DNA from 4 places in the Allobosea sp. P4_H5 genome. Region 1 is predicted to be linked to each of the others. Evidence: predicted binding sites of a transcription regulator. Region 1 holds the regulator's gene; each other region holds the start of a gene.
The links. Region 1 encodes LexA, which represses DNA repair genes until DNA is damaged. Its sites were predicted from a motif close to TGTTCNNNNTGTGTTCNG; they were not measured.
Positions count from the first base shown of each region.

Region 2: the regulator LexA is predicted to act here: its motif matches at 654-671, upstream of uvrA (excinuclease ABC subunit UvrA).
Region 3: the regulator LexA is predicted to act here: its motif matches at 1,097-1,114, upstream of AC1DS0_RS23395 (helicase-related protein).
Region 4: the regulator LexA is predicted to act here: its motif matches at 1,047-1,064, upstream of AC1DS0_RS09395 (PA0069 family radical SAM protein).

Region 1 covers NZ_JBFUKM010000001.1:623,347-625,547, reverse strand. Annotated here, with positions in the region: gene AC1DS0_RS03015 (ComEC/Rec2 family competence protein) at 1-678, shown strand, start outside; gene lexA (transcriptional repressor LexA) at 672-1,400, opposite strand; gene AC1DS0_RS03005 (molybdopterin molybdotransferase MoeA) at 1,504-2,201, opposite strand, start outside.
Region 2 covers NZ_JBFUKM010000011.1:252,178-254,378, reverse strand. Annotated here, with positions in the region: gene AC1DS0_RS22715 (MFS transporter) at 1-630, shown strand, start outside; gene uvrA (excinuclease ABC subunit UvrA) at 821-2,201, shown strand, end outside.
Region 3 covers NZ_JBFUKM010000012.1:119,669-121,869, forward strand. Annotated here, with positions in the region: gene AC1DS0_RS23395 (helicase-related protein) at 1-1,015, opposite strand, end outside; gene AC1DS0_RS23400 (alpha/beta fold hydrolase) at 1,480-2,201, opposite strand, start outside.
Region 4 covers NZ_JBFUKM010000004.1:77,086-79,286, forward strand. Annotated here, with positions in the region: gene AC1DS0_RS09395 (PA0069 family radical SAM protein) at 1-1,001, opposite strand, end outside; gene AC1DS0_RS09400 (glycosyltransferase family A protein) at 1,119-1,607, shown strand; gene ypfJ (KPN_02809 family neutral zinc metallopeptidase) at 1,611-2,201, opposite strand, start outside.

The DNA of each region.
Region 1 (2,201 bases):
GACCGCTCGACCGTGGTGCTGCCCGCCTTCGGCTCGACCGCCCTGATTCTGTTCTCGCTGTCGTTGCTCTGGCTGACCTTGTGGACGACGGCGCTGCGCTTCCTTGCCGCGCTGCCCTTGGTCGGCGGGCTGGCGCTGGCCTCGGCCCCGTCACGGCCCGACATCCTGATCGAGCGTGACGGCTCGGGCGTGCTGGTGCGGGGGCAGGAGGGGAAGATGGTACTGGCGGGCAAGCCGAGCCGCTTCGTGCTGACGCAATGGCTGCATGCCGACGGCGATTCGCGCGCGCCTGACGATACGGCCTTGCGCAATGGCGCCGCTTGCGATGCGCGCGGCTGCATCATCCGCCTGCCGGACGGGCGCAGCGTCGCCTATACGCGTGACCGGATCGCTCTGGTCGAGGACTGCCAGCGCGCCGATCTCGTGGTGACATCGCTCTATTGGACGGCACCGTGCGCCGCCCGCCTGATCGACCGGAGCTCCCTCATCCGCGACGGCGCGACCGCTTATCACGCGGCTCGCGGCGGTTGGCGCGCCTATACGGCCGACGAGGTCACACGCCTGCGTCCATGGACCCGAGCCCGACCGGAACCAAGGCCGGTGCCCGAGTCCGCTGCTGCGCCTGTGCCGACAGCCGCAACTGCGGAGCCGTCACAGGACGCCGAGGCGCTTCAGTAGCGCCGCATCAGGTTGACGAGCCGGCCCTGGATCTTGACCCGGTCCGGGCCGAGCACGCGCGTCTCATAGGCGGGGTTGGCGGCTTCGAGCGCGATCGAGGAACCGCGCTTGCGCAATCGCTTCAGCGTCGCTTCCTCGTCGTCGATCAGGGCGACGATGATGTCGCCGGTATTGGCGGTATCCTGCTTGCGGATCACGACGGTGTCGCCGTCGAGGATACCGGCCTCGATCATCGAATCACCGCGGACTTCGAGGGCGTAATGCTCGCCGCCGCCGAGCATGTCGGCGGGCATCGTAACGCTATGGCTGCGATCCTGGATCGCCGAGATCGGCGTGCCGGCGGCGATGCGGCCCATGACGGGAATGGAAACCGTCGAACGCCCGTTCTCTTCAGCCGGCGGGCGCGGCTTCGCCAGCGTTGCAGCAGGAGCGGACGGCGTCTGGCCGAGCCCGCCCTGGACGATCGAGGGGCTGAAACGGCCGCGCTGCGCCTGCGGTCCGCCGATGCCGTCCGGCATCTTGATGACTTCGAGAGCACGGGCCCGGTTCGGAAGCCGGCGAATGAAGCCGCGCTCCTCCAGCGCCATGATCAAACGATGGATGCCCGACTTGGAGCGCAGGTCGAGCGCGTCCTTCATCTCGTCGAAAGAGGGCGGCACGCCGGATTCGCGCAGGCGCTCATGGATGAAGCGAAGCAGTTCGAACTGTTTGCGTGTCAGCATGGTCGCGCCGCTCGCCTCTCGGGCTAGAATCGAAACAAAGCACGAACACCATAACTGTTCGCTTTGTGTTCCGCAAGCCGCATCCTGCCGCGAGGTGAACGGGTCAGCGCAGCCGGATGATCCGGCAGGGATCACCCGCCTTGGCCGCTTCGGCAAAGGCCGGGCGGATCACCAGCGCCTCGGCGCGCGACAGGTTCGCCAGCATCGAGGAATCCTGCTTGGTGAAGGGCCTGACCCGCCGCTCGCCATCGATGGTCTCGACAGTGGCGCGCAGATAGTCCTGGCGCTCGTCATTGGCCGGCAGATCGACGGCGAGGATGGCGGGTTCGCTGCGATCGCGCTCGGGATCGTCGATGCCGAGCAGGGCTTCGACCAGTGGCATCGCGAAGAGATGGCCGCAGACGATCGAGGAGACCGGATTGCCGGGCAGGCCGAGCGCGACCACGGTGCCAAGCCGGCCCATCATCATCGGCTTGCCCGGGCGCATCGCGATCTTCCAGAAGCCGAGTTCCATGCCCTGCGCCTTCAGCGCCGCCTGGACGAGATCGTGCTCGCCGACCGAAGCGCCACCGAGGGTGATCAGGACATCGGCTCCGCCGTTGCGCGCCGCGTCGATCTTGGCGGCGAGGTCGGGATGGTTGTCGCGGGCGATGCCGAGGTCGAGCGCCGTGCCGCCGGCCTGTTCGATCAGAGCGGCGAGCGCGAAGCTGTTGGAGGCGACGATCTGGTCGGGCCCGACCGGCTCGCCGGGCAGGACGAGCTCGTCGCCGGTGGCGAGGATCGCGACCAGCGGCTTGCGAC
Region 2 (2,201 bases), on a different contig from region 1:
TTGGCGCGGCCACTGTCCGACGCTGCCGCAGCGAAGCCCATCGTCACGCTCAGTGCGGCCGATACCCGCTTCGCCGGCCTGCTCTATGCGCTGATCGTCACCTTCGCCGGCGTCCTCAATGCCGGCATGTCCGCCCATATGATCGGCATTCTCGCCGGGCTCGGCCTGCCCGCCGCAGCCGCTGTCTGGATCGGCGCGACGCGCGGCATCGGCCAGTCGCTGGCGCGGCTCGGCGAGGTGCTGTTCGGCGCGCGCTCCAGCCCGTTCGACCTCAACCTCGTTGCCTGCCTCGTGCTGCCGCTCTGCTTCGTCGTCGGCCTCGCCGGCGGCGCGAGCGCTGTTGCCGCGCTGGCCTTCGCCTTTGCGTATGGCGCCGGCAATGGCGTGCTGACGATCACGCGTGGCACGCTGCCGCTGATGCTGTTCGATCCGAAGAGCTATGGCGCCTATGTCGGCCGGCTGCTGGCGCCGGGCTTCTTCCTCTCGGCCGCCTCGCCGCTCGGCTATGCGCTGCTGATCGAGCGCTATGGCGCCTCGGCGGCGCTGATCCTGTCCGGGACGCTGGCGCTGGCCATGCTGGTCTCGGCGATCCTGCTCCGGCGGCGTTTCCGCAGCCTGCCACGCTCCTGACAATCTCTGTCAGCACACCCCACAAGAACAATGCGGCAACATCCACGGCTGCGTGCTACTCATGCCCGCCTCTCGCCCGGCCGCACTGGCATGGCCCGGCGATTGCCCTATCTGTACGGCTTAGCTCAATTCGGACACCACCATGGCTCGCAAGACCACGCTCGCCGACCAGACCGCGACGCTGGAAGACATGTTCGACCGCAACCGTGCGGCCGATCCGAATTCGCGCGTCATCTCGGTGCGCGGCGCGCGCGAGCACAATCTCAAGAACGTCGATCTCGCGATCCCGCGCGACAAGCTGGTGGTGTTCACCGGCCTCTCCGGCTCGGGCAAGTCCTCGCTCGCCTTCGACACGATCTATGCGGAGGGCCAGCGCCGCTATGTCGAGTCGCTCTCGGCTTATGCCCGCCAGTTCCTCGAGATGATGCAGAAGCCCGATGTCGACCAGATCGACGGGCTCTCGCCCGCGATCTCGATCGAGCAGAAGACGACCTCGAAGAACCCGCGCTCGACAGTCGGCACCGTCACCGAGATCCACGACTATATGCGCCTGCTCTGGGCGCGCGCCGGCATCCCCTATTCGCCGGCGACCGGCCTGCCGATCGAGAGCCAGACCGTGCAGCAGATGGTCGACCGCCTGGTCGAGCTGCCGGAGAAGACGCGCGGCTACCTGCTCGCGCCGGTGGTGCGCGGCCGCAAGGGCGAGTTCCGCAAGGAGATGGCCGACTGGCTGAAGCGCGGCTTCCAGCGCGTCAAGGTCAATGGCGAGTTCTACGAGATCCCGGACGCGCCGGCGCTCGACAAGAAATTCAAGCACGACATCGACGTGGTGGTCGACCGCATTGTCATCCGCCCCGATCTCGGCGCCCGCCTCGCCGACTCGCTGGAGCAGGCGCTCGACCTCGCCGACGGCATCGCCGTCTTCGAATATGCCGACGAGAAGGAGGAGAATGGCGAGGCCCGCCGCGTCACCTTCTCCTCGAAGTTCGCCTGCCCGGTCTCCGGCTTCACCATCCCCGAGATCGAGCCGCGGCTGTTCTCGTTCAACAACCCGTTCGGCGCCTGCCCGGCCTGCGACGGCCTCGGCCACGAGATGCGGATCGATCCGGAAATGATCGTCCCGGATCACTCGCTCTCGCTGAAGAAGGGCGCGATCGCGCCCTGGGCCAAGTCGACCTCGCCCTATTACGGCCAGACGCTCGATGCGCTCGCCAAGCATTTCGGCTTCTCGACCAGCAAGCCCTGGAGCGAGCTGCCAACGAGCGCCCGCGACGCCATCCTGTTCGGCACCGGCACCGAGGCCGTGCGCATGGCCTACAATGACGGCCTCCGCGCCTATGAGGTGAAGAAGCCCTTCGAGGGCGTGATCACCAATATGGAGCGGCGCTGGAAGGAGACCGAGAGCGACTGGGCCCGCGAGGAGATCGGCCGCTTCATGTCGGAGACGCCCTGCGCCGCCTGCAACGGCTTCCGGCTCAAGCCCGAGGCGCTGGCGGTCAAGATCGACATGCGCCATATCGGCGAGATCTCGCAGCTTTCGGTCAAGGACGCGCTCGCCTGGGTCAGCGCCC
Region 3 (2,201 bases), on a different contig from region 1:
GGGCCCGGGTCAGCCCCTGCTCCTGCGGCTGGAGGTTGAGGCTGTCGATCAGCCCGGGGATCGAGCGCAGGTCGAGATCGGAGTTGCGCCATTGCACCTGGCGCACCGATTCGAAGCGGTGATCCTCGATCGCCTGGACCAGCTCCTGCTCGAAGGGCGGCGCGCGCCCGGTCGTGCCGAAGGTGCCGTCGCGCAGATGCCGGCCGGCTCGCCCGGCGATCTGGCCGAATTCGGCCGGGTTGAGCTTGCGATAATGATGGCCATCGAACTTGCTGTCGCCAGCGAAGGCGATGTGGTCGACATCGAGGTTGAGCCCCATGCCGATCGCGTCGGTGGCGACGAGATAGTCGACATCGCCCGACTGGTAGATTTCGACCTGGGCATTGCGCGTGCGTGGGCTGAGCGCCCCCAGCACCACCGCCGCCCCGCCCTTCTGCCGGCGGATCAGCTCGGCAATGGCGTAAACCTCCTCGGCCGAGAAGGCGACTATCGCCGAGCGGCGCGGCAGGCGGGTGATCTTGCGATCACCGGCAAAGGAAAGGTTGGACAGGCGCGGACGCGAAACGACGTTGACGCCGGGGATGAGCTGCTCGACCAGCGGCTTCATCGTGCCGGCGCCGATCAGCATCGTCTCCTCGCGGCCGCGATGATTGAGCAGCCGGTCGGTGAAGACATGGCCGCGGTCGAGATCTGCGGCGAGCTGGATCTCGTCGATCGCGACGAAATCGACGACGAGGTCGCGCGGCATCGCCTCGACCGTGCAGACCCAGAAGCTCGGCCGTTCCGGCTTGATCTTCTCCTCGCCGGTGATGAGCGCGACCGCATGCGGCCCGACCTTGTCGACCACGCGCTGATAGACCTCGCGGGCAAGCAGGCGCAGCGGCAGGCCGATCATGCCGGTGGGATGCGCAACCATCCGCTCGATGGCGAGATGGGTCTTGCCGGTATTGGTCGGTCCAAGCACCGCCGTAACGCCGCGAGCGCGGAGCGAAGGCGGAAGGGAACGGGTTTGGATCAAGACGCTGGAGCTTTCCTGCAGTCCGGGCGGGGCAAGCCCTACCGGGTCGAGCCGCCTGAAGGCAACCCGATCCGTGAACAGAACGAGTCCGGAACGAAGCGAGGCCGAATCGCTGACTCCCGCAGAATCAGGTTTCGTTCACGGCGAGATATCGCGGCAACCGATTCAAAAACCACAAGATTTTGAATCGGTTTCATTTCCATCCTTCGCCGACTTGCGCGCGCGAGGGCCGCTTTCGCTCATGTAGGGCGTTCCGCACCGGAAGACGAGGGACAGCAGATGAGCGCAAGAGGCTTTCCGTCTTTCCGGGCGCTGCGCAGCAGCGAGCCCGGAACCCAGAACCGATACCATATCCGCAGAAGCTCACCCCGTCGCAGCATCATCACGACCGGCATCGGTTCTGGGTACCGGGCCCTTCGCTGCGCGAAGTCCCGGAATGACCGGGGGGCCGATATCGAACTCTAATCCGCGAAAACCTCTGCCACGACCTGCGCGGCTTCGTCTGGCGCCTCGACATGGACGAAATGGCCGGCGCTCTCGCAGAAGCTCACCTCCACATCGTCGAAATAATGCGACAGGAAGCTCGACCACTCCGATTTCAGGATCGGGTCGTGCCGGCCCCAGTGCACCCTCGTGCGCTGATGGATCGGCACGGACGGCGCCGGGTGGCCGTCGATCGCGGCGATCCGCGCCGCGTTCTGGCTGCGATACCAGTCGAAGCCCCCACGCAGATTGCCGGGCTTCATGAAATTCTCGACCCACAGGTCGAAGACCGGCGCGAAGGCATCCTTGCGATGGCACCAATGCGTCAGGAAATGCCCGAGATAGAGCGCGCAGGCCTCGCGGCTGGAGCCGATCAGTTGCTCGGCCAGCGGCAATTGCTGGAAGGACTGGTACCAGATCTCGTTGACATGGCCCTCGCGCACCCAGGCCGAACCGACGCTCGGCGTCGGGCAATTGAAAAACAGCAGCTTCTCGACCCGCTGCGGATGGCGCCGCGCCAGCCCCTGCGCGACATAGGCGCCGACATCGTGGCCGACCACGCCGATCGGGCCGGTGCCGAGCGCCTCCAGCAGCGCCGCCATGTCGTCGGCATGGGCGTTGGCGCCGACATCGCTGCGCGGCACCGCTGACTTGCCGCTGTCGCCGAAGCCACGCAGATCGGGCGCGATCAGCCGGAATT
Region 4 (2,201 bases), on a different contig from region 1:
CGGGTCGAGCGGATCAGCGAGACGACATGGCGCATCTTGTCGGGATGATGCGTCACCAGCCAGTCTTGCACGATGTCCTTCACCTCAAGCGGCAGGCGCAGCAGCACATAGCCGGCCTCGCGCGCGCCCGCCGCCTTGGCGGCGTCGAGGATACGCTCGATCTCATGCTCGTTGATCGCCGGCACGATCGGCGCGACCAGCACCGTCACCGGGATCCCGGCTTCCGAGAGCTTGCGGATCGTCTCGATGCGCTTGGCAGGCGAAGCAGCGCGCGGCTCCATGTTACGGGCTAGCTTGGGGTCGAGCGTCGTCACCGAGAGCGCGACCTTGACCAGCCCCTTCGCCGCCATCGGCGCGAGAATGTCGATGTCGCGCTGCACCAGCGCCGATTTGGTGACGATGCCGACCGGGTGATTGAACTTCGCCAGCACCTCCAGGATCCCACGCATGATCCTGAGCTTCTTCTCGATCGGCTGGTAGGCGTCGGTATTGGTGCCGATCGCGATGGTGCGCGGCTGGTAGCTCGGTGAGGATAATTCCTTCTCAAGCAGCAGCGCCGCATCGGGCTTGGCGGTCAGCTTGCTCTCGAAGTCGAGACCGGGCGAGAGGCCGAGATAGGCATGGCTCGGCCGCGCGAAGCAGTAGACGCAGCCATGCTCGCAGCCGCGATAAGGGTTGATCGAGCGGTCGAAGGAAATATCCGGAGAGTCATTGCGTGTAATGATCGTGCGCGGCTTCTCGACCGAGACCTCGGTCTTGAACGGCGGCAGCTCGCCGAGCGAGCCCCAGCCATCATCCTCGCTGATGCGCTGCTCGGCTTCATAGCGGCCGCCGGGGTTGATCGTCGCGCCGCGTCCACGCCGCCTGTCGGGGTCGATCTGGCTACCGATATGGGCGAGCGGATCGACCGGCGCGAGCCGCACCGGTGCCGAGACCGTGCCCGGCTCGCTGTCGCGGCGCTTGAGCGGTTGCGTCCTGGCTGAAGGTCTGGCCTGCAGCATGGCTTCGTCTCCTCGGCGGAATCGGATGATCCGAGACCAAGGAATGTGAACATATAGAGAACAAAAGACAAGTGACAGGATTGCGACATGTTGCACTGCGTCATAAGCTGATCCCTCATGATCACCGCCGTCATCTGGGCCAATCGTGACGCCGAGGCGCTCGCCGCGACCTTGTCCGTGCTGATTCCAGCGGTCGCCAAGGGCGTGATTGGCCATGCCGTGGTGGTCGACGATGGCGACGACGCCGCGATCGCGCGGCTCGCCGACGAGACCGGCGCGAGCTATGTCAAGGCCAAGGCCGGCGAGGCCTGGTCGTCGGGAGTAGCCCAGGCGCGCGGCGACTGGGTGATCTTGCTCGAGGCCGGCGACCTGCCTGAGCCGCAATGGACGCCGAGCATCGAGCGGCATCTGTTGACCGCAGCGGCCCGGCCGGCGCTGATGCCGCTGCGCGGCATGGCTGCGGCGCTGCGCGAATGGGGCGCGGTCTCGCTGCGCTCGCGCGGCGTCAGGGCGGGGCTGCTCGCGCCGAAGAAGCAGATCCTCTCCGGCCGGCTGGCGCGTGCGCCGCGCCGGCTTACGGTCCGCCGCGAGCGCGCCGAGCTCTGAGGCTCAGAGCTGGTTGGTGCGGAAGGTGTCGCAGCTCTGCAGCGAGCCGGATTTGAAGCCGGTGTTGAACCAGCGGGTGCGTTGCGCCGACGAGCCGTGCGTGAAGGAATCCGGCACAACCACGCCGCGGCCCTGCTGCTGCAGCTTGTCGTCGCCGATCGCCGAAGCTGTTCGCATCGCCTCGTCGATGTCGCCGGCCTCGATCCGGTCCATCGCCTGGAGGTTGTAGGCCCAGACGCCGGCGAAGCAGTCGGCCTGCAATTCGACGCGCACCGACAGCGCGTTCGATTCGCGCTCGGAGATCCGTTGGCGCAGCTCGTTCACCTTGGGCAGGATGCCGAGCAGATTCTGGATGTGATGGCCAATCTCATGGCCGATGACATAGGCATAGGCGAAGTCGCCGCCGCCGCCGAGCTTGCGCTGCATCTCCTGGAAGAAGGAGAGGTCGAGATAGACCCGCTGGTCGTTGGGGCAATAGAACGGCCCCATCGCCGACTGGGCCGTGCCGCAGCCCGAGCGATCGACGCCGCTGAACAGCACCAGCTTGGGCGGTGTGTATTTCCGGTTGGCCTGCTGCGGCAGCACCTTCGTCCA